One region of the Pseudomonas svalbardensis genome, then DNA from elsewhere that is predicted to be linked to it. Evidence: predicted binding sites of a transcription regulator. Region 1 holds the regulator's gene; each other region holds the start of a gene.

What was found. The regulator sigma-54, encoded in region 1, starts transcription at its own class of promoters, with help from an activator protein. The targets are predictions, from matches to a motif close to ANTGGCATNNANNTTGCTNT.
Positions count from the first base shown of each region.
Region 2: a site for sigma-54 is predicted at 7,791-7,810, ahead of QFX16_RS08300 (flagellar basal body rod protein FlgF). Genes of this name have one in related genera too.
Region 3: a site for sigma-54 is predicted at 7,872-7,891, ahead of glnK (P-II family nitrogen regulator). Genes of this name have one in related genera too.

Region 1 covers NZ_CP125619.1:1,006,293-1,016,834, forward strand. Annotated here, with positions in the region: gene QFX16_RS04340 (superoxide dismutase) at 1-351, shown strand, start outside; partial or broken gene QFX16_RS04345 (ZIP family metal transporter) at 382-1,276, shown strand; gene QFX16_RS04350 (HPr family phosphocarrier protein) at 1,284-1,559, opposite strand; gene rapZ (RNase adapter RapZ) at 1,575-2,432, opposite strand; gene ptsN (PTS IIA-like nitrogen regulatory protein PtsN) at 2,435-2,899, opposite strand; gene hpf (ribosome hibernation-promoting factor, HPF/YfiA family) at 2,912-3,220, opposite strand; gene QFX16_RS04370 (RNA polymerase factor sigma-54) at 3,294-4,787, opposite strand; gene lptB (LPS export ABC transporter ATP-binding protein) at 4,972-5,697, opposite strand; gene lptA (lipopolysaccharide transport periplasmic protein LptA) at 5,697-6,245, opposite strand; gene lptC (LPS export ABC transporter periplasmic protein LptC) at 6,232-6,804, opposite strand; gene QFX16_RS04390 (KdsC family phosphatase) at 6,812-7,336, opposite strand; gene QFX16_RS04395 (KpsF/GutQ family sugar-phosphate isomerase) at 7,336-8,310, opposite strand; gene QFX16_RS04400 (ATP-binding cassette domain-containing protein) at 8,586-9,395, shown strand; gene mlaE (lipid asymmetry maintenance ABC transporter permease subunit MlaE) at 9,395-10,192, shown strand; gene mlaD (outer membrane lipid asymmetry maintenance protein MlaD) at 10,192-10,542, shown strand, end outside.
Region 2 covers NZ_CP125619.1:1,814,381-1,824,922, forward strand. Annotated here, with positions in the region: gene QFX16_RS08255 (amino acid permease) at 1-726, shown strand, start outside; gene arfB (alternative ribosome rescue aminoacyl-tRNA hydrolase ArfB) at 948-1,361, shown strand; gene QFX16_RS08265 (MFS transporter) at 1,358-2,572, opposite strand; gene QFX16_RS08270 (hypothetical protein) at 2,677-2,874, opposite strand; gene QFX16_RS08275 (hypothetical protein) at 2,949-3,080, opposite strand; gene QFX16_RS08280 (amino acid aminotransferase) at 3,358-4,551, opposite strand; gene QFX16_RS08285 (4a-hydroxytetrahydrobiopterin dehydratase) at 4,551-4,907, opposite strand; gene phhA (phenylalanine 4-monooxygenase) at 5,011-5,796, opposite strand; gene QFX16_RS08295 (sigma-54-dependent transcriptional regulator) at 6,077-7,642, shown strand; gene QFX16_RS08300 (flagellar basal body rod protein FlgF) at 7,865-8,605, shown strand; gene flgG (flagellar basal-body rod protein FlgG) at 8,651-9,436, shown strand; gene flgH (flagellar basal body L-ring protein FlgH) at 9,489-10,184, shown strand; gene QFX16_RS08315 (flagellar basal body P-ring protein FlgI) at 10,212-10,542, shown strand, end outside.
Region 3 covers NZ_CP125619.1:6,090,376-6,100,917, reverse strand. Annotated here, with positions in the region: gene QFX16_RS28290 (LysR substrate-binding domain-containing protein) at 1-155, shown strand, start outside; gene QFX16_RS28285 (methyl-accepting chemotaxis protein) at 338-2,314, shown strand; gene QFX16_RS28280 (aldose 1-epimerase family protein) at 2,426-3,640, shown strand; gene QFX16_RS28275 (YifB family Mg chelatase-like AAA ATPase) at 3,920-5,413, opposite strand; gene QFX16_RS28270 (HigA family addiction module antitoxin) at 6,100-6,405, shown strand; gene QFX16_RS28265 (BRO-N domain-containing protein) at 6,459-6,980, opposite strand; gene QFX16_RS28260 (accessory factor UbiK family protein) at 7,419-7,679, opposite strand; gene glnK (P-II family nitrogen regulator) at 8,098-8,436, shown strand; gene QFX16_RS28250 (ammonium transporter) at 8,472-9,809, shown strand; gene QFX16_RS28245 (secondary thiamine-phosphate synthase enzyme YjbQ) at 10,024-10,449, shown strand.

The DNA of each region.
Region 1 (10,542 bases):
ATGGCGCCCAACGGCGGCGGCAATCCTGAAGGCTCCTTGGCTGAGGCGATCAATGAGCAACTGGGCGGCCTGAGCAGTTTCAAGGAAGCCTTCACCAAAGCCGCGCTGACTCGTTTCGGCAGCGGCTGGGCGTGGCTCAGTGTGACGCCGCAAAAGACGCTGGTCGTTGAAAGCAGCGGCAATCAGGACAGTCCATTGATGAACGGCAATACGCCAATCCTCGGCCTGGATGTCTGGGAGCACGCTTATTACCTGCAATACCAGAACCGTCGCCCGGAATACATCAACGCGTTCTACAACGTGATCAATTGGCCTGAAGTCGCTGCGCGCTATCAGGCTGCACTGGTTTAAGACTTCTGCAAAAACAATCCAAGGCTAGCTATGGGCACTGAAACACTGGCGATCGGAAGTGGACGAATGTTTCGTTACGCATTCGGATCGCTGTTACTGCTGGCAGGCATGACGTTATTGGTTGCCCAAGGCTTAGCGTGGCTGGACCTCGAGCCGAAACTGCTGCGCGCGCTGCAAGGCGGGGCGATCTGCGCTTTGGGCACTGCCTTGGGCGCGGTGCCCGTGCTGGTAATTCGACGGATGCCCCAGACGGTCAGCGATACGCTGCTCGGCTTCGGGGCCGGGGTAATGCTCGCGGCGACAGCGTTTTCGTTGATCGTTCCGGGGATCTCTGCCGCTGAAAACCTGGGGCTGACGCCTTGGGCGGCCAGCGGACTGATCAGTTTCGGCATCATGCTGGGTGCGTTCGGATTGTTCCTGGTTGATCGCAAGGTGTCAGGTGCGTCGCCGGAAATGCTCGTAGGCACGCTGGAGCGACCGGTCATCCCGACGCGAATCTGGTTGTTTGTGTTTGCGATCATTGCCCACAATATCCCCGAAGGCATGGCGGTCGGAGTGTCGGCGGGGGGTGGCATGCCTGACGCCGATAGTCTGGCCATGGGCATCCGCCTTGCAGGATGTGCCGGAAGGTCTGGTGATCGCGCTGGTATTGGCCGGGGCAGGGATGTCGCGGGTCAAGGCGTTCCTGATTGGTGCTGCGTCAGGGTTGGTCGAGCCGGTCTTCGCGTTGTTGTGTGCCTGGCTAGTGAGCCTGGCCGAATTGTTGTTGCCCTTGGGGTTGGCACTGGCGGCCGGGGCAATGTTGCTGGTGGTCACCCATGAAGTCATCCCCGAGTCGCGCCGCAATGGTCACGACAAGCTTGCAAGTCTTGGGTTGCTGATCGGGTTTTGCTTGATGATGGTGATGGATACAGCGCTCGCTTAGGCGAGCGTTATTCGCCTTCGCCGAAGTAGTCATTGATCAAATTCACCAATGCCTGCAGCGCCTCATCAGCCTGTTCACCTTCGGTGCTCAGGTGGATTTTGGTGCCCTTGCCCGCAGCGAGCATCATCATTGCCATGATGCTTTTTCCGTCGACCGTGGATTCCGGCGTGCGTCCTACTCTGATCGTGCAATCCTTGAACTCACCGGCGACGCCAACGAATTTTGCAGAAGCGCGGGCATGCAGGCCCAGCTTGTTGATGATTTCAATTTCCAGAGCAGGCATCGCGGTGTGAATCCTTTAGCTGAGGTCGCGGTGGCGAACCTGGACGTTCTTCAGGGTTTTTTGCAGGGCCTGGCCTAGACGTTCGGTCAGGTAGACTGAGCGGTGATGGCCGCCGGTGCAGCCAATGGCAATGGTGACATAAGCGCGGTTGCTGGCGGCAAAGCGTGGTAGCCACTTGAACAAGTAGGTGGAGATGTCCTGGAACATCTCTTCGACGTCCGGCTGTGCCGCCAGGTACTCGGCAACCGGTTGGTCGAGCCCGGATTGATCGCGCAACTCTGGCTTCCAGTAAGGGTTCGGCAGGCAGCGCACGTCGAACACCAGGTCAGCGTCCACCGGCATGCCACGCTTGAAGCCGAAAGACTCCACCAGGAACGCCGTACCGGGTTCCGGCTGGTTCAGCAGGCGGAGCTTGATGGTATCCCGCAGCTGATACAGGTTCAGGTTGGTGGTGTTTACTTTGAGATCGGCGAGGTCGGCAATCGGCCCGAGCAGGGCGGTCTCATCGTTGATGGCCTCGGCCAGCGAGCGATTGGCATTGCTCAGCGGGTGGCGACGGCGGGTTTCCGAGAAGCGTTTGAGCAAGGTTTCTTCGTCGGCGTCCAGATAAAGCACATCACACTGTATATGCCGGCTGCGTACTTCTTCCAGCAGTTCGGGAAACCGCGACAAGTGACTCGGCAAGTTACGCGCATCGATCGATACGGCAACCAGCGGTTGCGCCAGCTCGGTGTGAATCAACGCGCGTTCGGCCAGTTCCGGCAGCAGGCCGGCGGGCAGGTTGTCGATGCAGTAGTAGCCGTTGTCCTCGAGAACATCGAGTGCGGTACTTTTACCTGAGCCGGAGCGGCCACTGACGATGATCAAGCGCATGATTAATGACCGTTTTGCTCGTCCAGGACAACCTGATACAAGGCTTCATTGCTCGGGGCGCTGCGCAGTTTTTCGCGCACTTCCTTGCGGTCGAGCATGCTGGCGATCTGGCGCAGTAACTCCAGGTGCGCATCGGTAGCGGCTTCCGGGACCAGCAGAACGAACAGCAGGTCAACCGGGGCGCCGTCGATGGCGTCGAAATCGATGGGTGCATCAAGGTGCATCAGGGCACTGATGGGCGAGGTGCAGCCCTTCAGGCGGCAGTGGGGAATGGCGATGCCGTTGCCAAAACCGGTTGAGCCAAGTTTTTCACGGGCAATCAGAGCCTCGAAGACATCTTGCATCTCCAGATCCGGCACTTCTTTGTGGATAAGGTTGGCAATTTGCTCGAGGGCTTTCTTTTTACTGCCGCCCGGCACGTTCACGAGGGAACGGCCGGGGGTCAGGATGCTTTCAAGTCGGATCATGGGTTGGGAGTGTTAACGACCGGTCGCGCCCTGGAGGAGGCTTTGGGTCTTTTCCTTATGCTTTTTGAGTTGTTTATCCAGCTTGTCGGTCAGTGCGTCGATCGCCGCGTACATATCGGTATGCTCCGCGTTTGCGACCACTTCATTGCCGGGAATATGCAGCGTGGCTTCGATTTTCTGCTTGAGCTTTTCGACCGTCATCGTGACTTGCACGTTGGTGATCTTGTCGAAATGCCTCTCTAATCGTTCGAGTTTTTCGCCGATGTAGGTGCGAAGAGGTTCGGTCACTTCCAGTTGGTGTCCACTGATGTTGACTTGCATACAGCTCTCCTTCGTTGCCAGTGCATAAAGCGGCAGGCAGAAATGCCTGCCACTGGAACGCTGTGGCGTGGCTCTACATCAACCGCTTGCGTTCGCTCGAAGGCGCGATCCCGAGGGATTCGCGGTACTTGGCGACGGTGCGGCGAGCCACCTGAATGCCTTGTGCCTCCAGTAAACCAGCGATCTTGCTGTCACTCAACGGCTTTTTCTGATTTTCCGCGGCAACCAGTTTTTTGATGATCGCGCGGATCGCCGTGGACGAGCATTCACCGCCCTCTGAGGTGCTGACGTGGCTCGAGAAAAAGTATTTCAGTTCATATATACCCCGAGGGGTATGCATGAACTTTTGCGTGGTCACCCGAGAAATCGTCGACTCGTGCATGCCCACCGCTTCGGCGATGTCATGCAGGACCAGCGGTTTCATGGCTTCGTCGCCGTATTCAAGAAAACCGCGCTGATGCTCGACGATCTGAGTGGCTACTTTCATCAGGGTTTCGTTGCGGCTTTGCAGGCTCTTGATGAACCAGCGGGCCTCTTGCAACTGATTGCGCATGAAGGTGTTGTCGGCGCTGGTGTCGGCGCGGCGCACGAAACCGGCGTATTGAGCATTGACCCGCAGGCGCGGCACGGATTCCTGGTTCAGTTCCACCAGCCAGCGCTCGTTGTCCTTGCGTACGATCACGTCGGGAACGACGTATTCGGCTTCGCTGGACTCGATTTGCGAGCCTGGGCGCGGGTTGAGGCTCTGGACCAATTCAATCACTTGGCGCAGTTCATCTTCCTTGAGCTTCATGCGACGCATCAGCTGGCTGTAGTCGCGGCTGCCGAGCAGGTCGATGTAATCGGTGACCAGGCGTTTGGCCTCGACCAGCCAAGGCGTCTTGGCGGACAACTGACGCAATTGCAGCAGCAGGCATTCGCCCAGATTACGGGCGCCGATGCCAGCGGGTTCGAATTGCTGGATGCGGTGCAGGACGGCTTCGATTTCGTCCAGTTCGATGTCCAGTTCCGGATCGAAGGCTTCGAGAATCTCCTCGAGAGTTTCGTCCAGGTAACCCTGATTGTTGATGCAGTCGATCAGGGTCACGGCAATCAGGCGATCAGTGTCGGACATCGGTGCCAGGTTCAGTTGCCACAGCAAGTGGCTTTGCAGGCTTTCGCCGGCCGATGTACGGGTGGTGAAATCCCACTCGTCGTCATCGTTACTCGGCAGGCTGCTGGCGCTGGTCTGGTAGACGTCTTCCCACGCGGTGTCGACGGGCAGTTCGTTGGGAATCCGCTCGTTCCAGTCGCCTTCCTCGAGGTTGTCCACCGTCGGAGCGGTTTCCTGGTAGGAGGGTTCCGAAACATCGGCGTTGGGTGGCTGTTCGGCTTTGTCGGCCAAGGGGTCGGCGTTATCGAAGTCGTCGCCTTCTTCCTGGCGTTCGAGCATCGGATTGGACTCCAGGGCCTCCTGGATTTCCTGTTGCAGGTCCAGGGTCGACAATTGGAGCAGGCGGATGGCCTGTTGCAGCTGCGGTGTCATCGTCAGCTGCTGGCCCATTCTCAAGACTAGCGATGGTTTCATGGCAGGGGCTTAACACCTTATTCGCCGGCGCACATGCGCCATCCACTACAGGGCGCCGGAGCGCCAAACATAAGCAAATTATATGCCCGAAACTGCAGCGTTTGCCTAGAGCGCTGTAACAATAAAAAAATGTTGATTTTTTATCGAGACAAGCGCCCGAGCAACCAGCCAGACACCTCAGTGCTTACAGGCGGAACTCATGGCCCAGATACACTTCCTTGACCAGGTCGTTGGCCAGGATGGTGGCAGAGTCACCTTCGGCGATCAGTTGGCCATCGTTGACGATGTAGGCGGTTTCGCAGATATCCAGGGTTTCACGGACGTTGTGGTCAGTGATCAGCACGCCAATGCCCTTGGCCTTGAGGTGATAGATGATCTGTTTGATATCGCCCACCGAAATCGGGTCCACGCCGGCGAATGGTTCGTCGAGCAGGATGAATTTCGGGTTGGTAGCGAGTGCCCGGGCGATTTCCACGCGGCGGCGTTCACCACCGGACAGACTCATCCCGAGGTTGTCGCGGATGTGGCTGATATGGAATTCCTGCAGCAGGCTTTCCAGCTCTTTGCGACGACCGGCCTTGTCGAGTTCCTTGCGGGTCTCGAGGATCGCCATGATGTTGTCGGCTACCGAGAGTTTGCGGAAGATCGAGGCTTCTTGCGGAAGATAGCCGATACCGGCCTTCGCACGACCGTGCATGGGCTGGTGGCTGACATCCAGGTCGTCAATCAGTACGCGGCCCTGGTCGGCCTGTACCAGGCCGACAATCATGTAAAAGCAGGTGGTCTTGCCGGCGCCGTTGGGACCCAGCAGGCCGACGATCTGACCGCTGTCGATCGACAGGCTGACGTCACGCACGACCTGGCGGCTCTTGTAGCTCTTGGCCAGATGCTGAGCTTTCAGAGTTGCCATTACTGGGCCTTTTGCTCGTCGGTTTTCTTCTTCGGCTGGATCACCATGTCGATGCGCGGACGCGACTCGGTGACCTTGTTGCCCGTCGCGCGACCGGCGCTCGCAAGCTTTTTAACCGTGTCGTAGACGATTTTCTCGCCTTGGGTGACGTTGTTGTCCTTGTCGATGACTTTGGCACGATCGATCAATACGACGCGGTTTTGCGAGGCGTGGTACTGGATGGTCACTCCGTAGCCCTGAACCGGCTTGGTGTCGCCAGCCGTCTGCATCTGCTCGAAGTAGGCCAGATTGCCCACCGAAGTCACCACGTCGATGTCGCCGGCCGGGGTGCGGGTGATGGTTACAGTATTGCCTTTAACAATCATCGAGCCCTGGGTAATGATCACGTCACCTTTATAGGTGGCAATACCATTCTTGTCGTCCAGTTGGGCATCGTCGGCCTGGATGCGGATAGGCTGCTCTTGATCGTTCGGCAGAGCCCAGGCGCTCACGCTTCCCAGTGCTGCGCTCAGACCGAGCAAAATAGGGAGGGTTTTAACGAGCCTCATACTGTCCTCTTACGTTCGATAGCAGGTGTATCCTGCTTTCTTTCAAATACGCTTTCATTCCCTTGCCAGTCGACACACCACCAGCGCCGTCGATTCTAACGGGTTGCTCGGTCTGCGCATATTGCTGATGCGGGAACACTGTCATGCGGGTGGTGGTAATCAGGGTCTTGCGGTTTTTCTCGTCGAAGCGCGTGATGCGCACCGAGTCAATCAGTTCGACCTGAGTTCCGTCGGAATTCACTTCGCCGTGCTCGCTCTGGATATGCCACGGAAACTCGGTGCCGCGGAACATGTTCAGGTCGGGATTGGTCAACAGCGTCACTTCGGTGGCTTTCAGGTGTTCAACCTTGTCGGACGTCATTTCGTATTGCAGTTTGCCGTCAGGCAGGTACTGCACGCTGTGGGCTTTGATCGCGTAATAGTCGATCGCGGTTTCATCGATCTTTGCCACCGGCTGGTCGAGGAAGCGTTCCGGGCTGATGTTCCAGTAGCCGACCGCCGCGAATATCGCTGCGATGCAGCCAAACACCAGGAATTTGCGAATCTTTTTGCTCAGCATAGTTGGCTCACAGGTACGCGGCGTTTGCCGCATCAAGGCGGCCCTGCGCGCGCAGGATCAATTCGCAGAATTCGCGAGCGGCACCCTCGCCACCGCGGGCCTGGGTGATGCCGTGGGCGTGTTCACGGACGAAACTGGCAGCGTTTGCCACCGCCATGCCAAGGCCGACGCGGCGAATCACCGGCAGGTCCGGCAGGTCGTCGCCGAGATAGGCGACTTGCTCATAGCTTAGGTTGAGTTGGGCAAGAAGCTCGTCGAGTACCACCAGTTTGTCTTCGCGCCCCTGGTACACGTGTGGAATGCCGAGGTTCTTCGCTCGTCGTTCGACCACCGGGGTCTTGCGGCCGCTGATGATAGCGGTCTGCACGCCGGCTGCCATCAACATCTTGATGCCTTGGCCGTCGAGGGTGTTGAACGTCTTGAATTCGCTGCCGTCTTCGAGGAAGTACAGGCGTCCGTCGGTCAGTACGCCATCGACGTCAAAAACCGCCAGTTTGATGTTCTTGCCGCGTTGCAGCAGGTCGGTGCTCATCACATTACTCCTGCGCGCAGCAGATCGGACAGGTTGAAGGCGCCGATCGGACGGTCCTCCTTGTCCACCACCACCAGCGCGTTGATTCGATGGTCTTCCATGATTTTCAGAGCCTCGGCCGCGAGCATCTCGGGACGGGCGGTCTTGCCGTGAACGGTCATGACCTCGTCGATGGTCGCGTGATGGATATCGATGGTGCGGTCCAGAGTGCGACGCAAATCGCCGTCGGTGAAGATCCCGGCGAGTTTGCCATCGGGCTCCACAATCGCGGTCATGCCCAGGCCCTTGCGGGTCATTTCCATCAAGGCGTCCTTGAGTAGCGTGCCACGTTGCACCTGGGGCAGTTCTGCGCCGGCGTGCATGACGTTTTCCACTTTCAGCAGCAGGCGTCGGCCAAGCGCGCCACCGGGGTGGGAAAAGGCGAAATCTTCAGCGGTAAAACCGCGGGCTTCCAGTAGCGCAACGGCCAGGGCGTCGCCCATGACCAGCGCGGCAGTGGTCGACGAGGTCGGTGCCAGGTTGAGTGGGCAGGCTTCGTGCTCGACGTGAACGTTGAGGTTGACCTCAGCAGCCTTCGCCAGCGGTGAATCAGGGTTGCCGGTCATGCTGATCAATTGAATGCCCAGGCGCTTGATCAGCGGCAGCAGGGTGACGATTTCATTGGTGGAGCCGGAATTTGACAGCGCCAGGATGATGTCGTCGCGGGTGATCATGCCCATATCGCCGTGGCTGGCTTCGGCCGGGTGCACGAAAAAGGCCGTGGTGCCGGTGCTGGCCAGGGTGGCGGCGATCTTGTTGCCGACGTGCCCCGATTTGCCCATGCCGACTACGACCACGCGCCCTTTGCTGGCCAGAATCATCTCGCAAGCGCGTACGAAATCTGCGTCGATACGGGGCAACAAGCCTTGTACGGCTTCCAGTTCGAGGCGGATGGTGCGTTGTGCTGATTGAATCAGGTCGCTGGATTGGCTCATGTCAGAAATCGTATAGCCTGATGAAAAGGCGGCGATTATAACGGTAATGATCGAAACCCTCACGCAAGTTCGTCGCGCTTTGTCATTCCCTGTTACCGAATACCCCTAAATAGAAGCTTTTACCCCGTCATGTTACTGAACATGGCCCGGCTTGGGCCTTGGGCGCTTGGCCTTTGCAGTGATATAGTTCGCGGCCAGTTCGGCCTGCCGGGAGGTATGTGCTTTCGTCAGAAAGTCAGGCGTCCGAGTGAGAGGCTGCATCGCAAGGAGTTTAGATGAGTGCCGATAAAGCCTACGCGGTCGAGCTGAAGGGACTGACCTTCAAGCGCGGTGCGCGCAGCATTTTCAATAACGTCGATATACGTATCCCGCGCGGCAAGGTCACCGGCATCATGGGGCCTTCCGGGTGTGGCAAGACTACGCTGTTGCGGCTGATGGGCGCACAGTTGCGGCCTACCAAAGGCGAAGTCTGGGTCAACGGGCAGAACCTGCCGAAGCTGTCGCGCAGTGATCTATTCGATGCGCGCAAGCACATGGGCGTGCTTTTTCAGAGTGGTGCACTGTTCACCGATCTCGATGTGTTCGAGAACGTCGCCTTTCCGCTACGCGTTCATACCGAACTGCCGGAAGAAATGATCCGGGACATTGTCCTGCTCAAATTGCAGGCCGTGGGCTTGCGTGGCGCCATCGACCTGATGCCTGACGAGTTGTCCGGCGGCATGAAGCGTCGTGTCGCTCTGGCCCGGGCGATTGCCCTCGACCCGCAAATCCTCATGTATGACGAGCCCTTTGTCGGCCAGGACCCCATCGCCATGGGTGTGCTGGTGCGCCTGATCCGCCTGCTCAACGATGCGCTGGGCATCACCAGTATCGTGGTCTCCCACGACCTGGCTGAGACCGCGAGCATCGCCGATTACATCTATGTCGTCGGCGAAGGTCAGGTGTTGGGGCAGGGCACTCCCGAGGAACTGATGAACTCGCAGGAGCCACGCATCCGTCAATTCATGACAGGCGAGCCGGACGGTCCGGTCGCCTATCACTTTCCAGCGACGGATTACCGCGCAGATCTTCTGGGGAAGCGTTGATGCGCAAGATTTCACTAATAGAGCGGGTTCGCCGGTTCGGCCACTCTGGCATTGACGTGCTGGGGGTGTTTGGCCGTTCGGCGATATTCCTGTTTCATGCCTTGCTCGGCCGTGGTGGCATTGGTGGCGGTTTTGGCCTGCTGATCAAGCAACTGCATTCAGTGGGCGTGATGTCCCTGGTGATCATCGTGGTCTCCGGGGTATTCATCGGCATGGTGCTGGCGCTGCAAGGCTTTAATATTCTATCCAGCTACGGTTCGGAGCAGGCGGTCGGCCAGATGGTTGCGCTGACGCTGTTGCGCGAACTGGGCCCCGTGGTCACGGCATTGCTGTTCGCCGGGCGCGCCGGTTCGGCATTGACTGCCGAAATCGGCAACATGAAATCCACCGAGCAGTTGTCCAGTCTGGAAATGATTGGTGTCGACCCGCTCAAGTACATCATTGCCCCGCGCCTGTGGGCCGGCTTCATTTCCCTGCCGGTGCTGGCGATGATCTTCAGCGTGGTGGGAATCTGGGGTGGTTCGTGGGTGGCCGTCGACTGGCTGGGTGTCTATGAAGGTTCCTACTGGTCCAACATGCAGAACAGCGTGACCTTTGCTGACGATGTGCTCAACGGCATCATCAAAAGCATCGTTTTCGCCTTTGTCGTGACCTGGATCGCCGTATTTCAAGGCTATGACTGCGAGCCCACTTCCGAGGGGATCAGTCGTGCCACTACCAAGACCGTGGTGTATGCCTCTTTGGCTGTACTCGGCCTGGACTTTATTCTGACCGCCTTGATGTTTGGAGATTTCTGATGCAAAACCGCACCCTGGAAATCGGTGTCGGCCTTTTCTTGCTGGCTGGCATCCTGGCTTTGCTGTTGCTGGCGTTGCGGGTGAGTGGCCTGTCCCCGAGCACAACCACCGATACTTATAAAACTTATGCGTATTTCGACAATATCGCCGGTTTGACTGTCAGAGCTAAAGTGACCATGGCCGGTGTGACCATTGGCAAGGTCACGGCGATCGATCTGGACCGCGACAGTTTCACTGGTCGAGTGACCATGCAGCTGGAAAAACGCGTAGATAACCTGCCGACTGACTCCACTGCATCTATCCTGACCGCTGGCCTGTTGGGCGAGAAGTACATCGGCATCAGCGTGGGC
Region 2 (10,542 bases), 810 kb from region 1:
GTGATCCCGAAAGCCATCAACCAGGTGATCTACCGGATCCTGATTTTCTACATCGGTGCGTTGGTTATCCTGCTTTCGCTGACGCCATGGGACAGCCTGTTGGCGAACCTGAACGCGTCGGGTGATTCCTACAGCGGCAGCCCGTTCGTTCAAGTGTTCTCGATGCTTGGCAGTGACACCGCTGCGCACATCCTCAACTTCGTCGTCCTGACCGCGGCATTGTCGGTGTACAACAGCGGCACCTACTGCAACAGCCGCATGCTGCTGGGCATGGCCGAGCAGGGCGATGCGCCGAAAGCCTTGTCGAAGATCGACAAGCGCGGCGTGCCAGTGCGTTCGATCCTTGCTTCGGCGGCGGTGACATTGATTGCCGTATTGCTGAACTACCTGATCCCGCAAAACGCGCTGGAACTGTTGATGTCGCTGGTGGTTGCCACCCTGGTGATCAACTGGGCGATGATCAGCTTCTCGCACTTCAAGTTCCGCCAGCACATGAACAAGACCAAACAGACGCCGCTGTTCAAGGCCTTTTGGTACCCGTACGGAAACTACATCTGCCTGGCGTTCGTGGTGTTCATTCTGGGCGTGATGCTGCTGATTCCGGGGATTCAGATCTCGGTGTATGCGATTCCAGTGTGGGTCGCGTTCATGTGGATTTGCTACGGCATCAAGAACAAACGTCGTGACCGGCATGCGTTGCAGGCTGCGGGTTCCGCTGCCAAGTAAGTGCAAAGCGCAGAAACAACAAACCCGGCCATGTGCCGGGTTTGTCATTTCAGGATTCATACAAACCCCTTGTAGGAGTGAGCCTGCTCGCGATAGCGGTGTGTCAGGCAACTAAGATGTTGACTGACACACCGCTATCGCGAGCAGGCTCACTCCCACAGGGACCGCATTCTTTCAGTTCATTCGCGGTATCCTGCGCGTTCTGAATACGGACGCTTTCCATGCTGGTGATATCCAACAACGTGCATCTGCCGGATGCCGAGATCGAGTTGACCGCCATTCGTGCCCAGGGCGCCGGTGGGCAGAATGTCAATAAAGTCTCCAGCGCGGTGCACCTGCGTTTCGACATTCCTGCCTCGTCCTTGCCCGAGTTCTACAAGGAACGGCTGCTGGCGCTGCGTGACAGTCGCATCACCAGCGAAGGGGTGTTGATCATCAAGGCCCAGCAATACCGCACGCAAGAAGCCAATCGCGCGGATGCGCTGGAACGGCTGACCGAGCTGATCCTCAGTGCCACCAAGGTCGAAAAGAAACGTCGTCCGACCAAACCGACCCTCGGTTCGAAGAAGCGTCGGCTCGAATCCAAGACCAAGCGTGGCAGTATCAAGGCCGGGCGCGGCAAGGTCGATTTTTAGCGGGCTTGGCGCTCTTCCCGGTACTTTTCATCGAGATGCTTCGGCGCCTGCCGGTACAAGTAAACACTCAGTGCCAGACCGCTCAACGCGGCGAGTGCAGCGAACAGGAAGATCGAGGCAAAACCAAAGCCTGCCGCAATCGCGCCGGCCAGCGGCCCGGTAATTCCCAGCGACAAATCGATGAACAGCGAATAAGCCCCGACTGCCGCACCACGACTGGAGGCCGGCACCAGGTTGACCGCTTCCACGCCCAGCGCGGGGAACACCAGCGAGAAACCGAACCCGCTTAGCGCCGCACCGGCCAATGCCCAATGAGCGTCCGGCGCCAGCCATAGCAGCAACAGCCCCAGTGTTTCCACAGACAGGCAGGCAATCGCCACGCGAAAGCCGCCGAGGCGGTTGATCAGGTTGCCGAACAGCAGCCGCGCACCGATGAAACTGGCGCCGAACAAACTCAAGCACAGCACCGCGTTGTCCCAATGCTGCGTGGCGTAATACAACGTGATGAAAGTCGCGATAGTGCCGAAACCGATGGAACCCAGCGCCAGGCCGCAACCATGCGGCAGCACCCGACCGAGCACATGCATGAACGGCAAACGTTCACCGACCACAATCGGCGCGGCGGTTTTCGGCCAGGCCAGCACCAGGCCGAGGAGGGCCAGCAACACGATGCTTACGCCCATGCTCCACAAACCCAATTGACTGACCAGCAGCACGCCCAGCGGTGCGCCGATGGCGATGGCGCCATAACTGGCGATGCCGTTCCAGGAAATGACTTTGGCAGTATTCGCCGCGCCAACCCGGCCGATGCCCCAGCCGATCGAACCGGAGCCCACCAGGCTTTCTGCGCTGCCGAGCACTAGACGGCCGATCAACAGGCTGATCAGGCTCAAGGTCGGCAGGCTTTGGGTCCAGGCCGAAATCAGCATGAACACGCCGCTCAACCCGCAGCCGGCGAGGCCGTACATCACGGCGAGTTTGCTGCCCTTGTTGTCGATGATTTTCCCGGCATACGGACGACTGAGCAGGGTGGCCAGGTATTGCACGCTGATCACCAGCCCGGCGATGACCGCGCCGAAGCCCAGATCGCTGTGGACGTAGCCCGGCAACACGGCCAGGGGAATGCCGATATTCAGGTAGCCGATGAAGGTGAACAGGACGATGGAAACGACTTGCAGCGTGACCGCCAGGGGGCGCTGGTTTTCAGACATGGGTAAAGATCCACGGGGAAGCAGGATAGATAGGCTGCTTATGATAGCGGCGCAAGCGGCTGCGGGTCGTGAAAAAGTAAAACTATTTGCCGGGCGGGGATGAATCAGGGTTTGGCGGGAGCGACCAGGTGCGTGGTGACCAGGGCGGCCAAGGCGTTTTCTTCGCTGCCGAAACGGGCGAGCAGCGCGGCGCGTTTCTCGGGGGACAGGCGATTCCAGATATCGATCATCTTCTCGGTGGTGCCGATCAAGACGCTGGCCTGCAGCTCTTCATCAAAAGGAGGAGTGAAGTCGTCGGTCATGGTGAGCTCAAGGGTTCAGGCGGTGTGGAAAGCGCATGTTAGCGCTTTCCACACGGTCTGGCATTGCAGGTGAATCAGTCTTCGCTGTCGGCCTTGCGGCGTTCAGTGGCTTCTTTCGGCTCGGGCTGTTGGGCACCGGCTTGTTGCGTGGGCGTCTGCTCAGTTTCGTGCAGGCTTGGGAAGGGGAGATTAGGGATCTCGTGCATATCGCGCTCCTCGCAAAGTCTGTTGATAGATCTGGTAGATCCGCGCTTTTAAAAAGCTTGGGGAGGATACAGCAGAAGAAATGACAAATAGACTTTTATATCCAATTGTTGCGACGGATGGGGTTGTCTAGACAGGTCTGGAAGAGAGAGCGACACAAAACAAATGTGGGAGCGAGCCTGCTTGCGAATGCGGTGGATCAGTCAATGTTGATGTCGACTGACACTCCGCATTCGCGAGCAGGCTCGCTCCCACAGGGGGCTGTGCAGGGTTTGATGGTTACTTGCAAACCTTGGCGATTGCTTCGGCCAGCAGGTCCAGACGCGTTGCATCAATCCCGGCGACGTTGGCCCGGCCTGAGTTGACCATGTAAACGCTGTGATGATCGCGCAGTTGTTTGACCTGGTCCGGCGTCAAACCGGTGTAGGAAAACATCCCGCGCTGCACGCCGATGTGCGCAAAGCGTTCGCGCAAACCATGAGGTTCAAGCGCTTCAACCAAACCGCTGCGCAGTTGGGCGATACGCAAACGCATGGCTTCCACTTCGTCGGCCCAGAGGCTTTTCAGCTCTGGATCACTGAGGATGGTCGCCACCACAGCCGCGCCGTGATCCGGCGGTGTCGACCACAGGTTGCGGGCGATGTTGGCCAGTTGGCTGCGGATGTCCACCAGCTTGTCAGTGGTTTTCGCGCAGACGATCAGCGCGCCGGTGCGGTCGCGGTACAGGCCGAAGTTCTTCGAGCAGGAACTGGTGATCAGCACTTCCGGTAACGCGGCAGCGAACAACCGCGTCGACCAGGCATCCTGTTCCAGGCCATCGCCGAAGCCCTGGTAGGCGAAGTCGATCAGCGGCACCAAATCGCGACTGCGCACCACGTCCAGCACCCGGCGCCAATCGTCATGGGACAGATCGAACCCGGTCGGGTTGTGGCAGCAGGCGTGCAGCAGCACCACATCGCCCTTCGGCGCTTCCTTGAGTGCCGCGAGCATCGCTTCGACGTCGAGGCGGTTATCGCTGCCAACATACGGGTAATGACTGACCTTGACTCCGGCTGCCGCGAAGATGGTTTCGTGGATCGGCCAGGTCGGGTTGCTCAGCCACACGCCCCGGCCGGGAAGGCATTGGGCGATGAAGTCGGCACTCAAGCGCAGCGCGCCGGTGCCGCCCGGCGTTTGCGTCGCGCCGGCCCGATGTTCAGCGATCAGCGGGGAATCGGCACCCAGCACCAATTCAACGATGGCCTTGCCGAACGCCGGTTCACCGTGACCACCGATGTAGGTCTTGGTGGTCTGCCGATCCAGCAGGCGCTGCTCGGCGAGCTTCACTGACTGGGGGATCGGTGTCAGACCCTGGGCATCTTTATAGACGCCCACGCCGAGGTCGAATTTGCGCGGGTTGGGGTCCTGCGCATAGGCCTCCATCAGGCCGAGAATCGGGTCGCCGGGTACTCGGCCGATGGCGTCGAAATGCATTATTTGCGGCCCTCGGCGTCCTTGGCCACTTCGTCAGTGCGCGCGGCCATGATGAAGTCGTTGCGATGCAGGCCCTTGATGGAGTGGCTCCACCAGGTCACGGTGACTTTGCCCCACTCGGTCAGCAGGCCTGGGTGGTGACCTTCAGCCTCGGAGATTTCACCGACGGCGTTGGTGAACGCCAGTGCGTGCTTGAAGTTCTTGAACAGGAAAACTTTTTCCAGCTGCATCACGCTGTCGCGCACTTCAATGTTCCAGTCAGGGATCTGCTTGATCAGTACCGGCAGTTCTTCGTCGCTGACCTGAGGGGCATCGGCGCGGCAGGCTTCGCAATGGGCTTGGTTTAATGTGGACATGATGGGTTCCTGAAATCGAATTATTGGAATTCGGCCGTCAATTCACCACGCTAAACCAAAGCGTCGGTTCCTGACAGGCTCACTTGATTCTAAAAGCTGCGGATCACGCAGCCTTTGGCGGAAATTTTGGTGTGTGCAAGCCTAGCTGCATGCCTTGCTTGACCATGCCCATGATGTCTTCGTGTGCGAGGTCGAACAGGCGCTTGAGGTTCGGCAGGACAAAGTACAGCGGTTGCAGGATGTCGATGCGATACGGTGTGCGCATGCATTCCAGCGGATCGAAGGCCTGATGCTCAGGTTCGCCCGACAGGCAGTAAACGGTTTCTTTCGGCGAGGAGAGAATGCCGCCGCCGTAGATGCGCATACCTTCTGAAGTGTCGACCAGACCGAACTCGATGGTCATCCAGTACAAACGCGCCAGGTACACGCGTTCTTCCTTGGTAGCCTGTAGGCCGAGTTTGCCGTAGGTGTGGGTGAATTCGGCGAACCAAGGGTTGGTCAGCAGCGGGCAGTGGCCAAAGATCTCGTGGAAAATGTCCGGCTCTTGCAGGTAATCCAGCTCTTCGCGGGTACGAATAAACGTCGCTACCGGGAACTGCTTGTTGGCGAGCAATTCGAAAAAGGTCTGGAAGGGGATCAGTGCGGGTACCCGGGCGACCTGCCACCCGGTGGTTTCACCGAGGACCTTGTTGATCTCACCGAGTTGCGGAATGCGGTCGTGGGGCAGACCGAGTTTTTCGATACCGTCCAGGTATTCCTGGCATGCGCGACCCTCGATCACTTTCAGTTGGCGAGTAATCAGCGTGTTCCACACCGCGTGTTCTTCGGCGGGGTAGTCGATAAAACCTTGCGCATCGGGCTCGCGAGCCACGTATTGCGTCTGCTTCATGCTGCTCTCCTGCTAGGGGATTTCGTTCTTGTTATGTCCTGCTATGGACCTAGAAATACCTCAAGAAATGCAGTGTTGCAGCACGCGAGTCGCGTGGTGCGTAGGAAAATTCGTCGGTTTTCGTAAAGTTTTCGTTACGGATCAGCCGCTATGGCGCAGAGATTGGGATTTGCGGGTTTGAAATGGCTTGCAGGTGTCACATAATCTTGACGACTAAGTTGGCGCCTGCGCAGAAAATTTCTGGCTCAGGCCCTCGATCACTCCTGTTTCGGGCCTTTATATGCGTATCAAAGTCCACTGCCAGAACCGCATCGGCATCCTGCGCGACATTCTCAACCTGCTGGTGGAATACGGGATCAACGTCGCACGCGGCGAGGTCGGCGGTGAGCATGGCAATGCCATCTACCTGCATTGCCCGAACCTGATCAACATTCAGTTCCAGGCTTTGCGTCCGAAATTTGAATCGATTGCCGGGGTTTTTGGCGTCAAGCGCGTAGGTCTGATGCCCAGCGAGCGTCGGCACATGGAACTCAATGCCTTGCTCGGCGCCCTGGAGTTTCCGGTGCTGTCGATCGACATGGGCGGCTCGATCGTCGCGGCCAACCGCGCAGCGGCGCAGTTGCTCGGGGTGCGCGTGGATGAGGTGCCTGGGATTCCACTGTCGCGTTACGCCGAAGATTTCGACTTGCCGGAACTGGTGCGCGCCAACAAGTCGCGGATCAACGGCTTGCGGGTGAAGGTCAAGGGTGACGTGTTTCTCGCCGACATCGCGCCATTGCAATCGGAGCATGACGACAGCGAAGCCATGGCCGGCGCGGTACTCACGCTGCACCGCGCCGACCGGGTCGGTGAGCGCATCTATAACGTGCGCAAGCAGGAGCTGCGCGGTTTCGACAGCATTTTCCAAAGCTCGAAGGTGATGGCCGCCGTGGTGCGCGAGGCCCGGCGCATGGCACCGCTGGATGCGCCGCTATTGATAGAAGGTGAAACCGGCACCGGTAAAGAGTTGCTGGCGCGAGCCTGCCACCTGGCGAGTCCGCGGGGGCAGTCACCGTTGATGGCGCTCAACTGCGCCGGTCTGCCGGAGTCGATGGCCGAGACCGAGTTGTTCGGCTACGGTCCCGGCGCTTTCGCAGGGGCGAGGGCAGAAGGCAAGCTCGGGCTGCTGGAGCTGACAGCGGGCGGTACGCTGTTTCTCGATGGCGTCGGGGAAATGAGCCCGCGTTTGCAGGTGAAATTGCTGCGTTTCCTGCAGGACGGTTGCTTCCGTCGTGTGGGCAGTGATGAAGAGGTTTACCTGGATGTGCGGGTGATCTGCGCGACGCAGGTCGACCTGTCCGAGTTGTGCGCGCGGGGTGAATTTCGCCAGGATTTGTATCACCGTTTGAACGTGCTTTCGCTGCACATCCCCCCACTGCGCGAATGCCTCGATGGCCTGACGCCGCTGGTGGAACACTTCCTCGATCAGGCCAGTCGGCAGATCGGTTGCCCGCTGCCGAAACTGGCGCCAGCGGCGATGGAGCGGCTCAGTCATTACCACTGGCCGGGCAATGTTCGGCAGTTGGAGAACGTGTTGTTCCAGGCGGTTTCCTTGTGCGAGGGCGGCACGGTGAAGGCCGAACATATTCGCCTGCCGGACTACGGCGTGCGTCAGCCACTTGGCGATTTCTCGCTCGAGGGCGGGCTGGACGAGATTGTCGGGCGCTTCGAGAAAGCGGTGCTGGAGCGTTTGTATTCCGAGCATCCGAGCAGTCGGCAACTGGGCAAGCGGTTGGGGGTTTCGCATACGACTATTGCCAATAAATTGCGAGAGTATGAGGTCGGTAAAGAACCCGGTAGCGCATAAGTCCTGTAGGTCGGTGTTGAGCCGAAGAGATCGGCACTTGCCGCGAAGCGGCATAACACCGCCGGTTTTTCGTCTTCGACACAATCCTCCAATCCCTCCTGAATCCCTCAAGTCCTTTGTTTGCCGGTCCCTGCGCCGCCAGAAAAAAGTTGGTCTGCAAATTGCTTATGGCTCAGCAGTACAGCGGTGGGCGGCAAACGTCCGGCATGCAGAGGAAAGAGTGTGGACAAGTACCTTTATGTGGCAATGACCGGCGCCAGCCAGAATGCACTGGCGCAGAAGGCTCATGCGAACAACCTGGCGAACATCTCCACCAACGGTTTTCAGAAAGACCTGGAGCAGGCTCGTTCGATGCCGGTGTTCGGCGACAGCTTTCCGGCGCGTGCGTTTGCCCTGTCCGAACGACCGGCCACCGACTTCTCCCCGGGCGCATTGGTGGAAACCGGTCGTGACCTCGATGTCGCGGTGCAAGGCAATGGCTGGATCGCCGTGCAGAACCCTGACGGCGGCGAAAGCTACGTGCGCACCGGCAGCCTGAACGTCGACGCCCTGGGCGTGCTGCGGGCCGGCAATGGTATGCCGGTGATGGGCAATGGCGGGCCGATTGCCGTGCCGCCCGAGCAGCAAATCGAAGTGGGAGAGGACGGCACTATCAGCATTCGTGCGATGGGCGAAGGTCCTCGCGTGATGGCCGAAGTCGACCGCATCAAACTGGTCAACCCTGACTTCAAGAACATGACCAAAGGCCTGGACGGTTCGATCCACACCAAGGACGGCAAGCCGGCGCAAGCCGATGCCAAGGTCAAGCTGGTGTCCGGTTTCCTCGAGTCGAGCAACGTCAACGCCGTGGAAGAGATGACTTCGGTGCTGGCCCTGGCCAAGCAGTTCGAACTGCACATCAAGATGATGAACACCGCCAAAGAAGACGACCAGGCCATGGCTCGGGTCTTGCAGATCAGCTAATTATCAGAACGTCGCGCCGTAAAACAGGCGCACGAGGAGAATCGAATGCTTCCGGCTCTATGGGTTGCCAAAACAGGTCTGTCCGCCCAGGACACCAACCTGACGACCATTTCCAACAACCTGGCCAACGTGTCGACCACGGGTTTCAAACGTGACCGCGCCGAGTTCCAGGACTTGCTCTACCAGATCAAGCGCCAGCCAGGCGCCCAGTCGACCCAGGACAGTGAACTGCCGTCGGGTCTGCAATTGGGTACCGGTGTGCGCATTGTCGGCACCCAGAAAAACTTCACCGCCGGCAGCCTGCAAACCACCGAGCAGCCGTTGGACATGGCCATCGACGGTCGCGGTTTCTTCCAGATTCTGCAGCCGGACGGCACCACGTCCTACACCCGTGACGGTACGTTCCACCTGGATTCCAATGGTCAGATCGTCAACGCCAGCGGCTTCGCCCTGGAACCGACCATTGTCATCCCCAACGATGCCCAGACCTTCACGGTCGGTCGCGACGGCACCGTGTCCATCACCGTTGCCGGCAACCCGGCATCCCAGGTGATCGGCAACCTGCAAACCGCCGACTTCATCAACCCGGCCGGTCTTCAGGCCGTGGGCAACAACCTGTTCCTGGAAACCGCTGCCAGCGGCGCGCCGCAAGTCGGCACCCCGGGCCTGGCCGGTTTCGGCACCACGCTGCAGAACACCCTGGAAACGTCGAACGTCAGCACCGTTGAGGAGATGGTCAACATGATCACCACTCAGCGCGCTTACGAGATGAACTCCAAGGTGATCTCCACCGCCGACCAGATGCTCTCGTTCGTAACGCAGAATCTGTAATCAAGTCTATGAGGCGGCCATCAGGTCGCCTGCAACACCGTGAGGTAGGGTCATGAATCGCTTTGTATCTGTTCTGGCACTGAGTGGGGCCGTCGTGCTCGCGGGCTGCGTTGCCCCGCCGCCCAAGCCCAATGACCCTTACTACGCCCCGGTGTTGCCGCGCACACCGTTGCCGGCTGCCGCCAATAACGGCTCGATCTATCAGGCCGGTTTTGAACAGAACCTGTACAGCGACCGCAAGGCATTCCGGGTGGGCGACATCATCACCATCACCCTGAACGAACGCACCCAGGCCAGTAAGAACGCTAACTCGCAAACCGCCAAGAACAGCAAGACCGACATCGGCCTGAGCTCGTTTTTCGGTGGCGGCCTGAGCACCAGTGACCCAGTGGGCAGCGGTAGCCTGAGTCTGGATGTCGGTTACGAAGGTGACCGCGCAACCAAGGGCGACAGCAAGTCCGGCCAGAGCAACAGCCTGACCGGTTCGATCACCGTGACCGTCGCTGATGTGTTGCCCAACGGCATCATCGCCGTGCGCGGCGAGAAGTGGCTGACCCTCAACACCGGTGATGAGCTGGTGCGGATTGCCGGGCTCGTTCGCGCCGATGACATCGCCACCGACAACACCGTTTCGTCGACCCGCGTCGCCGATGCGCGGATCACCTATTCGGGCACCGGTGCGTTTGCCGATGCGAGTCAGCCAGGCTGGTTCGACCGTTTCTTCCTCAGCCCGCTGTTCCCTTTCTAGGTGGCTACGTTGAACTTCAAACACCTGATGGTGGCCGCCCTGTTGCTGTCCGCAGCGTTCAACGCTCAAGCCGAGCGGCTGAAGGATATCGCCAGTATTTCCGGCGTGCGTTCCAACCAATTGATCGGCTACGGCCTGGTGGTCGGACTTAACGGTACCGGCGACCAGACGACGCAAACCCCGTTCACCCTACAGACCTTCAACAACATGCTCTCGCAGTTCGGCATCAAGGTGCCGGCGGGTTCGGGCAACGTGCAGTTGAAGAACGTCGCGGCAGTGTCGATCAGTGCTGATTTGCCAGCGTTCGCCAAGCCGGGTCAGCAGGTCGACATTACCGTAGCGTCCATCGGTAACTCCA
Region 3 (10,542 bases), 1.3 Mb from region 1:
GTTTGCCGTGGCCGACGGCCGTCGCCAGCGGTGAGAATTATTACCTCGTATGGCCGAAAACACGCCCCGGAGGTGAACGTTTGCGCAGGCTCAGCGACTTCCTGCAAGGCGAAGTCCGAGCAATGGAATTGCCCGATGTCCAGCACTTGAGCTGAATCGATAGAGCCGCCGCAATGGCGGCCTTGAGCCATACCCCGGCTAATTACTCAAGTATTCAGGTTTGCCGCCGAAAATCTGCAGGTGGAACCTTCGTGCAGGTTCGCCGTAATTCCCATTAGAAATTTTGCTGAGTGTGCGTCGTGATCAGGATGATCCGGTCACTCGGCCAGGAGCTGTCATGTCTCAACCTCGTGCCCGGATCGCCTCACAGCTTGGTCTTGCGCTTGCCGTGATACTGGCGATTGTCATCAGCGGCAGTACCGTGTTCGCCCTGCGCTCGCTGGACACCGCCAACCTTGCCACCCGCGAAGAGCATTTGGCCAGTGAAGCCCGGTTGCTGGCCGATCAGTTGAGCACCTTTCACGGCACGTTGCGTGAAAGCACCCAGCGCCTGAGCGGTCTGTTCGAGAAGCGCTTCAGCGGCGGTTTGAGCGTGCACCCGGATGAACCGGTGGCGGTAGCGGGCGCGCAGACGCCGGGCCTGCACCTGGGCAGCGAAGTGCTGAACAACAATTTCAAGGAAGTGGATGAGTTCAAGCAAATGACCGCCGGCGTTGCGACGGTGTTTGTGCGCAGCGGCGATGACTTCATTCGGGTCAGCACGTCCCTGAGCAAACAGGACGGCAACCGGGCCATCGGCACCTTGCTGGATCATGCTCATCCGGCCTATGCGCGCTTGATGGCGGGGCAAAGCTATGTCGGTCGCGCCTTGCTCTTCGACCGCTCCTACATGACTCAGTACACCCCCGTACGTGACAGCGGCGGTAAGGTGATTGCTGTTCTGTTCGTAGGATTCGACTACACCGACGCGCAGAATGCGCAGTTTGCCAACCTCAAGCGCTTCCGTATCGGCCAGACCGGTTCCCTGGCGCTGCTGGATGAGCAGAGCAAATGGCTGGTGCCGATCGCGGGCGTACAAGCGCTGGATCAGGCGACTCCGACCATCGTTGGTTTGGCGAAAACGCCGGGCAAGGGCGAGTTCTGGAGCGACAAGTCCGAAGATTTCTACAGCATTGCCGTACCGTTTGAAGGCGGCCCATGGTCGGTCGTGGCGAGCATGCCGAAAGCTGAAATCCGTGCCGTGACCTGGAGTGTTGGTATTCAATTGGCGATTGGCAGTCTGTTGGCGATGTTGATCGCTGTGGGTTCGGCGGTCTGGTTGCTGCGCAGCAAACTCGCGCCGCTGGGTGATCTGGTGCGTCAGGCTGAAGCCTTGGGGGCCGGTGATTTGAGCGTGCGGCTGAACGTGTCGAGCAACGATGAGATCGGTCAGCTGGCCCGCGCTTTCAACCAGATGAGCCAAGCTTTGTCGACCATGGTTGAGCACATCCGCAAAGCTTCGCAAGAGGTCAACAGCCGCGCCCAGGCCTTGTCCGGTCTTTCCGGCGGCGCCTATGAAGGGATGGAGCAGCAGTCGGGCGAAATCACTAGCATGGCCGGCGCCGTGGAAGAGTTCAGCGCCACCTCCCTGAACATTGCCGACAACATGGGCAGCACTCAGCGTCTAGCTCAAGAAAACGCACAGCAAACCCAGATCGGTCGTACGTCGATGGACGAAGCGTCCACGTCCCTGGAGCAAATCGCTGGCGCGCTGAACAGCACGGCGACGGTGATCAATACCTTGGGTCAGCGCTCCCAGGAAATCGGCGGCATTGTCGGTGTGATTACCTCGATTGCCGATCAAACCAACCTGCTAGCGCTCAACGCCGCCATCGAAGCCGCTCGTGCCGGTGAGCAGGGGCGTGGTTTTGCCGTCGTGGCCGATGAAGTTCGTAACCTGGCCTCACGCACTCGCGAAGCGACCAACGAAATTTCCGGCATGATCCAAAGCATTCAGCAAGAAACCGGTAACGCCATCAGCACTATGGAGCAGGGTAACCTGTTGATGCAGGAAGGCCTGTCGCGCAACGCCAACGTGGCTTCGGCCTTGGCGCGGATCGATGAGCAAAGCCGCTCGGCCGGTCAGCAATTCGCGGCGATCACCACCGCCACTCAAGAACAGAGCAGTACCGCAACCTTGCTCAGCAGCAACCTGCAAAGCATTGCTCTGGCGAACAGTGAGCAGCGTGAAGTGGTGTCCAATCTGGCGATCACCGCCAAAGAGCTGGAGAAGCTGGCGGCGGATTTACGGCATGAGGTTGACCGGTTCCGTTGAGGCACCGCCGCATTCTTTCTCTGCCATGAGCTGAGTTGTGTTGTTTTTAAGCTTGATGAATCGTTTCAGCAAGTCTATAAAAACGACACAACTCCAAGAAAGGCTCCTGTCATGACTCCGCTCAAACTCATTATCGCTCTCGGCGCATTGTCGGCTACCTCCCACGCCATGGCTTGGGATTACGTGTTGCTCGACACCGACAAAGCGGCCCAGAACTGGCAGATCACCAGTCAGCAGCTCGGCATCAAAACCGACAAACCCTTCTCGGTCACCCTGCGCACCTTGCACGGTGGTCGGCAGGAGGGTGTCAGCATCATCGACATCGATAACGGCAACATGAAACTCTCGGTGGTGCCGACCCGTGGGATGAACGTCCTGCAGGCGTCGGTCGGTAATGTGCGCATGGGTTGGGATTCGCCGGTCAAGGACGTGGTCAATCCGTCCTTCATCGAACTCAACGGCCGCGGCGGGCTGGGCTGGCTCGAGGGCTTTAACGAGCTAGTCGCCCGCTGCGGCTATGAGTGGGTCGGTCACCCCGGCATGGACAACGGTGAACTGCTGACGCTCCACGGTCGCGCCGCCAACATTCCGGCCAGCAAAGTCACGTTGCACATCGATGAAAAAGCGCCTTACACCATCAGCCTGCGCGGCGAGCTGAAAGAGCAGGCGTTCAAGAAAGTCGACTTCTCGGTGATGACTGAGCTGGTCACCGAGCCTGGCAGCGTAGCGTTCGCCCTCAACGACACCCTCACCAACAACGGCGATTATCCAAAGGAATACCAGGCGCTGTACCACAGCAACTTCAGCACCCCATTCCTGGAACAGGGCGCCCGATTCGCCGCACCGGTGAAACAGGTCTCGCCGTTCAATGACAAGGCCAAAGGGGATCTGCCGGACTGGCAAACCTACCGTGCGCCGACCAAGGACTACGACGAGACGGTTTACAACGTCGTGCCGTATGCCGACGCCAAGGGCGATACGCTGACCGTGCTGCATAACAAGGCCGGCAGCCTCGGGGTTTCGGTGGGTTTCAATACTCAGCAGTTGCCGGTGTTCTCCCTGTGGAAAAACACGGACACCCAAGGGCAGGGCTATGTCACGGGGCTGGAACCGGGGACGAGTTTTTCCTACAACCGCCGGTATCAGCGGCCACTGAACCTGGTGCCGACAATTGGGCCGAAGGAACAGAAGCAGTTCCGGATCAGCTACAGCTTGTTAGCGGATAAGGCGGCTGTGGATAAGGCGTTGAAGCGGGTGAGCGAGATTCAGGGTGGTCGGGAGACAGAAGTGCGGCAGACGCCATTGGTTGACCTCACCAAGGGCTGATGTCCCGTCCGTTTACTTCAAATCGCTGAAAGCTTCCTCAACGGCACGTGCGATGCGTTCTCCTAACTTGGGTCTCTCTGGCTTGACCGGCGTGTACCTATCTCGCTGCTGACGGGAAATGGTTGTACAGGCGTTATCCGGTGTTCGCGAGAGAGCCAGACATAGCCGATGTTGGACATAAATTCGCTTACTCGTGCAAAAAAACGGTTAGAAATGCATGTTTCATTAAAAAAACGCTTACAAAATGAAGGAATTCGGAAAAGACGCTTACAAAACTACCTAAAGACTCGTCGGCCTATATTGCAAGGCTTCCGCCAAATGCTCGCGTTTGATCTCATCGGTTTGCTCAAGGTCCGCCAAGGTGCGAGCAACCTTGAGCAGTCGATGGGCCGCTCGAAGGGACAAGGTCAGCCGTTCACACGCCGTTTCCAGCCAGGTTTCGTCAACTGTGGATAACTTGCAGTGTCTGCGCAGGCCCGGCAAATCGAGGAATGCATTGGCGCAGCCCTGGCGTTTTTGTTGCCGTTCTCGTGCATCGGCGACCAACCCGGCGGCGGTGGCAGTATCGTCGCCGGGTTTTAACGCAGGATTCAGCGCCGTGGCTTCGCGAGCAACCGTCAGGTGCAGATCGATGCGGTCCAGCAGCGGCCCCGACAGTTTGTTGCGGTAACGCTGGACCATGTCCGGTGTACAACTGCATTTACCGCTGGGCTCGCCAAGATATCCACAGGGGCACGGGTTCATTGCGGCCACTAATTGAAAGCGGGCCGGAAACCTCACTCGATCCTTGGCGCGGGATATCACGATGTGGCCGGATTCCAGCGGTTCCCTTAACACCTCCAACACCTTGCGATCGAATTCCGGGAGCTCATCGAGGAACAACACACCATGGTGGGCGAGGGTGATTTCGCCAGGTTGCGGTTTCGAGCCACCGCCCACCAGTGCCGGGCCTGAAGCGGAGTGGTGTGGCTGTCGGAAGGGGCGCTGTGGCCAATGACTCAACGGCACACAACTGGCGACGGATTGAATCGCCGCGACTTCCAGCGCTTCACTCTCGGCCAATGGCGGTAACAGCCCCGGCAGACGACTCGCCAACAACGTTTTCCCCGTCCCCGGCGGGCCGCTGAACAGCAAGTTATGAGCCCCTGCCGCCGCAATCAGCAACGCGCGCTTGGCCGCGAGTTGTCCCTGCACTTCATTCAAATCGGGGTAGGGTTTGCTGGCGTAGAGCAAGCCATTGGAAGCGTAGGGGGCGATGGGCGTGTGGCCATTGAAATGCGCGACCGCTTCCAGCAAATGATCCACCGCAATCACTTTTAACCCCGAAGCCAGGCAGGCCTCCTCGGCATTCGCTCGCGGCACCACCAGCGTGCGCCCGGCCTTGCGCGCCGCCAGCGCCGCCGGCAATACACCCCGAACCGCCCGCACCGCCCCTGACAGTGCCAACTCCCCCAAACACTCCACGTCATCCAGCGTCAATGTCGGCACTTGCACGCTGGCCGAGAGAATCCCCAAGGCAATCGCCAGATCGAATCGCCCGCCGTCCTTCGGTAGATCGGCGGGCGCGAGATTCAAGGTGATGCGGCGCGCCGGAAACTGCAGGCCTGAATTGATGATCGCACTGCGCACTCGATCCTTGCTTTCCTTCACGGCGGCTTCAGGCAAACCGACCATCGTCAGCGACGGCAAACCGTTGGCCAGATGGACTTCGACGGTGACGGCAGGCGCATCCACGCCAATCTGGGCGCGGCTGTGGACGATGGAGAGGGACATGGTCGTTCCTTGAGCTGGCGAGGACCGCTTCCTGCGGGTTTTTTGAAGGGTAGTTGGCGGTGGAAATTCTGGTGGGGTGGTTTAGGCGGCAAACTTTCACTGGATGTTGCGAGTACAAAGCAGGCCAATCGCAAGGCACAAAAAAACCGCCACTCGGGCGGTTTTTTCGGGAAGCCTAGTCAGACTCGTGCACCTGCAAGCAAGCCATCAGGTTCAAGTTCTTTGCCATACGTTGCAGCCACTTTAAAAAAAGCGATGTTGGCTGGCAGAAACGTTTCCGGCTAAACGGAGCGCCTCGGCATGATACTCAGCGATCATTAACGGCTTCGCTTTTTGCTTTTTGCTTTTCATAGACACCTCGCGTGCCTGGATGAGTGTTCGAGCCAATCAGTTTAAGAGATGTGCTTACTTGTGAGGCAATGGGAATTGGAGGTTTTTTTTGTAGGAGTCAGCTTGGTTTTGAAGACCTTCTAAAGGGCGCAGGTAGTCCTTTTCCTAGATTTTTGAAAGGGAGGCCAAAAGTCAAAACAGCACGTTTGCATTTGTGAGTTCAGGTTATACGCTCAAGATTAATGCATAACGTTAAGCTTTAAATTATGATCGTTAGCTTTAAATGTTCTGAGACCGAGTACCTGTTTCGCAGCGACCGGAAAGTGTTGAAATCGTCGATTATCACTGAGGTGAATATGACTAAGAATGGTATGCGCCCGGTTCATCCCGGCGAGATCCTCAAAGAGGAATACCTGGAGCCTCTGAACCTTACGGCTGCTGCTTTGGCCAGAGCATTGAGCGTCTCGACACCGACGGTGAACGACATCGTGCTTCAGCGTAGGGGCGTCAGTGCAGACATGGCGCTCAGGCTTTCCATCTGCCTGGATACGACCCCAGAATTTTGGCTGAACCTGCAATCGACATACGATTTGCGCAAAGCCGAGATTGAACGGGGTGCCGTGATTCGAGATCAGGTTGAGCGTCTTCCTCACTGCGCCTGATCTTTCGTATTAATTGAACCCCACGTTAAATGCGTGGGGTTCTTTTTTGGGGATCAGAATGCTTGGAGCACCTTCGATACTCGCCTCCACCAAGGTTCGTTGACGGCGCTTCGTGGTCGATCTTGGTCCGGCAACATCTGCGGAACGTCTTGCAACCGAATCCACGGCTGGTTGTTCCAGTGCAGCAAACTCAATGACATCTCCGGCCAGTTCAGCAGGCTCAGAATCGGGCGCTCTGTTGAGGCGGGTTGTTGGGCGTCTCTGAGGGCTGGCACCACGTCGTGGGTCAGCCATTCGCGCAGGCCTCGATATTCGGGGCAGTAGTGGTAGATCAGTAACGCGTAGACGCCGGATTCGCTGATCAGCAGTGTGTTTTCGATGCTGCCGTGGATGAGCATTCGTAATGTTTGGTGTTGGTCGGGGTCGAGTTTTCGGACGGCTCGTTCGTCGAGGTAAAGGCGCAGGAGGCGGCCGAGGTCACGGGCGCTGAACCAGGGTTGGTTTTCTATTAGAAGGGCGTGGAGGTTGAGTTTGTGGCGAGTGAAGACTTGGGGTATTAAATAGTTTTCGTCCATGGTGCAGTTCTCGGGATCAAATGAAGAAAACTGCCTCTGATCGTCGCCAAACGAAAAGGGTGGCAGCCATGCGCGGGTTGGCGAACCGGTGACGCCCGAAAACCGGCAGACCCGAAGGTCTCCCACGCATAGCCGCCATAATTCGAGATGGGAACAAATTCCCCGGTCGAATGTGGTCGCGGTGCGTCGGGGTCTTCCGGGTCGCCAAACCCAGAGCTGAACATTCAGCTGGGGATGAGCATAGGAACTGGAGGTCTTACGACGCAATCGGACGGCGGTGGTTTTGTTGTAGGAAGGTGCTTGGATTTTTGAGCGCTTAAAGATCAAAAGATCGCAGCCTTCGGCAGCTCCTACGGTTGAATCTGAAGGTCGTTCCGACCTTATCGCGAGCAGGCTCGCTCCCACAGTGGATTGGGTTTCACCGTGGGATCTGCGGTGTTACTCGACTGGTGGATTCAGCTTCGCTTCAAGTTCCGCCACCTTCGCCTCAAGGCTCTCCAATCGTGCCCGGGTCCGTGCCAGCACGACCATCTGGCTATCGAATTCTTCCCGGCTCACCAGATCCAGCTTGCTGAAGCCGCTCTGCAACAGAGCCTTGAACTGGCTTTCGATTTCGCTTTTCGGCAGTGGGGTGTCGCCGCTGAAGAGGCGGGAGGCGGTGCCGCTCAGGGCATCGAGGAAGTCTTTGGGCGCGAGCATGGGAAATGTCCTGTCAACAATGGCGGGCAGTGTATCACGCAGCGTCTATAGTCAATCTCGCCGTCAGGGGTGCACGCTTTTCGCGCATGGGGACGGACGGCTACGCACTGTTGTTGTGCGTATCCGTCGGGCCATGTGCGCGAAGCCGCTTTCAGCAGCGGCCAAAGGCTTGAAATCAGTGGGTTTTGGCGAGATGGCAAGCTTTCTGCTTAGTCGGTAGTGACCCATGCACTGATGCAGTCGCTGTGACGAATGCAGTGCGCCAAGCGGAACGGGGGAAGTGTTTCGTGCGGAGTGGTTAGCAGGCGTCGGACGGGCAGGTAAGGCCGACGATGCGTTACAAAGCCAGGCACTGCGCTTAGACTTGAGTCGGGTTTGTTTTCCTGGGGCAAGTCCACCAATTCGGGAGAGAGTTTTCATGAAGCTAGTCACTGCCATCATCAAGCCGTTCAAACTGGACGACGTACGCGAGTCGCTGTCCGAGATCGGCGTGCAGGGCATTACCGTTACTGAAGTCAAAGGCTTCGGTCGGCAGAAGGGTCACACCGAGCTGTACCGCGGCGCGGAATACGTGGTCGATTTCCTGCCAAAGGTGAAGATCGATGTCGCCATTGACGACAAGGATCTTGACCGGGTTATCGAGGCGATAACCAAGGCTGCCAACACCGGCAAGATCGGTGACGGCAAGATCTTCGTGGTTAATCTGGAACAGGCGATTCGCATCCGTACCGGCGAAACCGATACCGACGCAATCTAAGCCGCCACACACCCAACGCCCCAGGAGAAAACAATATGACTCTGCGTAAATTCGCAGGGCTAGGAGCCCTGTTGTCCCTCGTAATGCCCGGCCTGGTTGTGGCGGCAGACGAAGTGGCAGCCCCAGTCCTCAACTCCGGCGACACCGCCTGGATGATGACCTCGACAGCCCTCGTGCTGTTCATGACCATTCCCGGCCTCGCGCTGTTCTACGGCGGCATGGTTCGCTCCAAAAACATTCTTTCCGTGATGATGCAGTGCTTTGCCATTACCGGCCTGATCAGCATCCTGTGGGTCATTTATGGCTACAGCATCGCGTTCGACACCACCGGCATGGAACAGGGCGTCGTCAACTTCAACTCATTCTTCGGCGGCATGGGCAAGGCTTTCCTCGCCGGTGTCACGCCATCGAGCCTGACCGGTCCCGCGGCGTTGTTCCCTGAGGCGGTGTTCATCACCTTCCAGATGACCTTTGCCATCATCACCCCTGCGCTGATCGTCGGTGCCTTCGCCGAGCGGATGAAGTTCTCCGCGATGCTGATCTTCATGGGCGTCTGGTTCACCCTGGTTTATGCACCGATTGCGCACATGGTCTGGTCCGGTAACGGCGGCCTGATGTGGGACTGGGGCGTGCTGGACTTCGCCGGCGGCACCGTGGTGCACATCAACGCCGGTGTGGCCGGTCTGATTGCCTGCCTGGTACTGGGCAAACGCAAAGGCTTCCCGACCACCCCGATGGCGCCGCACAACCTCGGTTACACCCTGATGGGTGCCGCCATGCTGTGGGTCGGCTGGTTCGGCTTCAACGCCGGTTCTGCTGCTGCGGCCAACGGCACTGCGGGTATGGCGATGCTGGTGACCCAGATCGCAACCGCCGCCGCTGCATTGGGTTGGATGTTCGCCGAGTGGGTCACTCACGGCAAACCAAGTGCTCTGGGTATCGCTTCGGGTGTTGTGGCCGGTCTGGTTGCAATCACACCAGCCGCTGGCACCGTAGGCCCGATGGGTGCTCTGGTCATCGGCCTGGCAGCCGGCGTGGTGTGCTTCTTCTGCGCCACCACTCTGAAACGCAAACTCGGTTATGACGACTCCCTGGACGCCTTCGGTGTGCACGGTATCGGCGGTATCCTCGGTGCGATCCTGACCGGTGTCTTCGCTGCACCGGCCCTGGGTGGCTTCGGCACTGTCACCGACATCGGTGCACAAGTCTGGATTCAGTTGAAAGGCGTGGGCTTCACGGTGATCTACACCGCGATCGTCACCTACATCATCCTCAAGGTCCTGGACGCCGTCATGGGTCTGCGCATCACTGAGGAAGAAGAGGCGGTCGGCATCGATTTGGCGCTTCACAACGAACGCGGCTACAACTTGTAAGTACGCGCACAAAAAACTTGCCCGGCTTGCCGGGCATTTTTTTGTCTGGAGTTTGTCAGTGAAGGAACTGCTGAAAGGTTTTTTCGTACACGTTTAGTGGCGTTTACGACGAGCGTTTTTCTGCGGCCAATGGCTTACATGATTGAAGGAATATTAGGGCCTTTGTTTTTTCCCAGAGCGCGCTAGAATGCGCCCCGAACGTGCGGAGAACTGTATGTGGCAACAGACTCTGATTACCCTGCGGGCGAGGCCCCGGGGCTTTCATCTGGTAACGGACGAGTTACTCGCCGGCCTGCCTGAAATCAAGGCATGTCGGGTCGGTCTGTTGCATTTGTGGCTGCAGCATACCTCGGCGTCGTTGACCATCAACGAGAACGCCGATCCGGCGGTACGTCGCGACTTCGAACGATTTTTTAATCGTCTGATCCCACAAGGAACAGACGGCTATGAGCATAACGACGAAGGCCTGGACGACCTCCCGGCGCACTTCAAGGCCAGCGTACTTGGCTGTCAGCTCAGTTTGCCGATTTCGGCAGGCCGACTGGCGCTGGGAACCTGGCAAGGCGTTTATCTGGGCGAGCACCGTGATTATGGCGGTGCCCGTAAAGTCCTCGCCACCGTGCACGGTGAAGGGGCATAAGCCGTTGGTCACCAATGGCGGTTGAATTTTTTCCAGCAGCCGTCGACAGACGGCAAAGCTGGGCTATAACTAATCTGCTTTTCGCAAGTCATG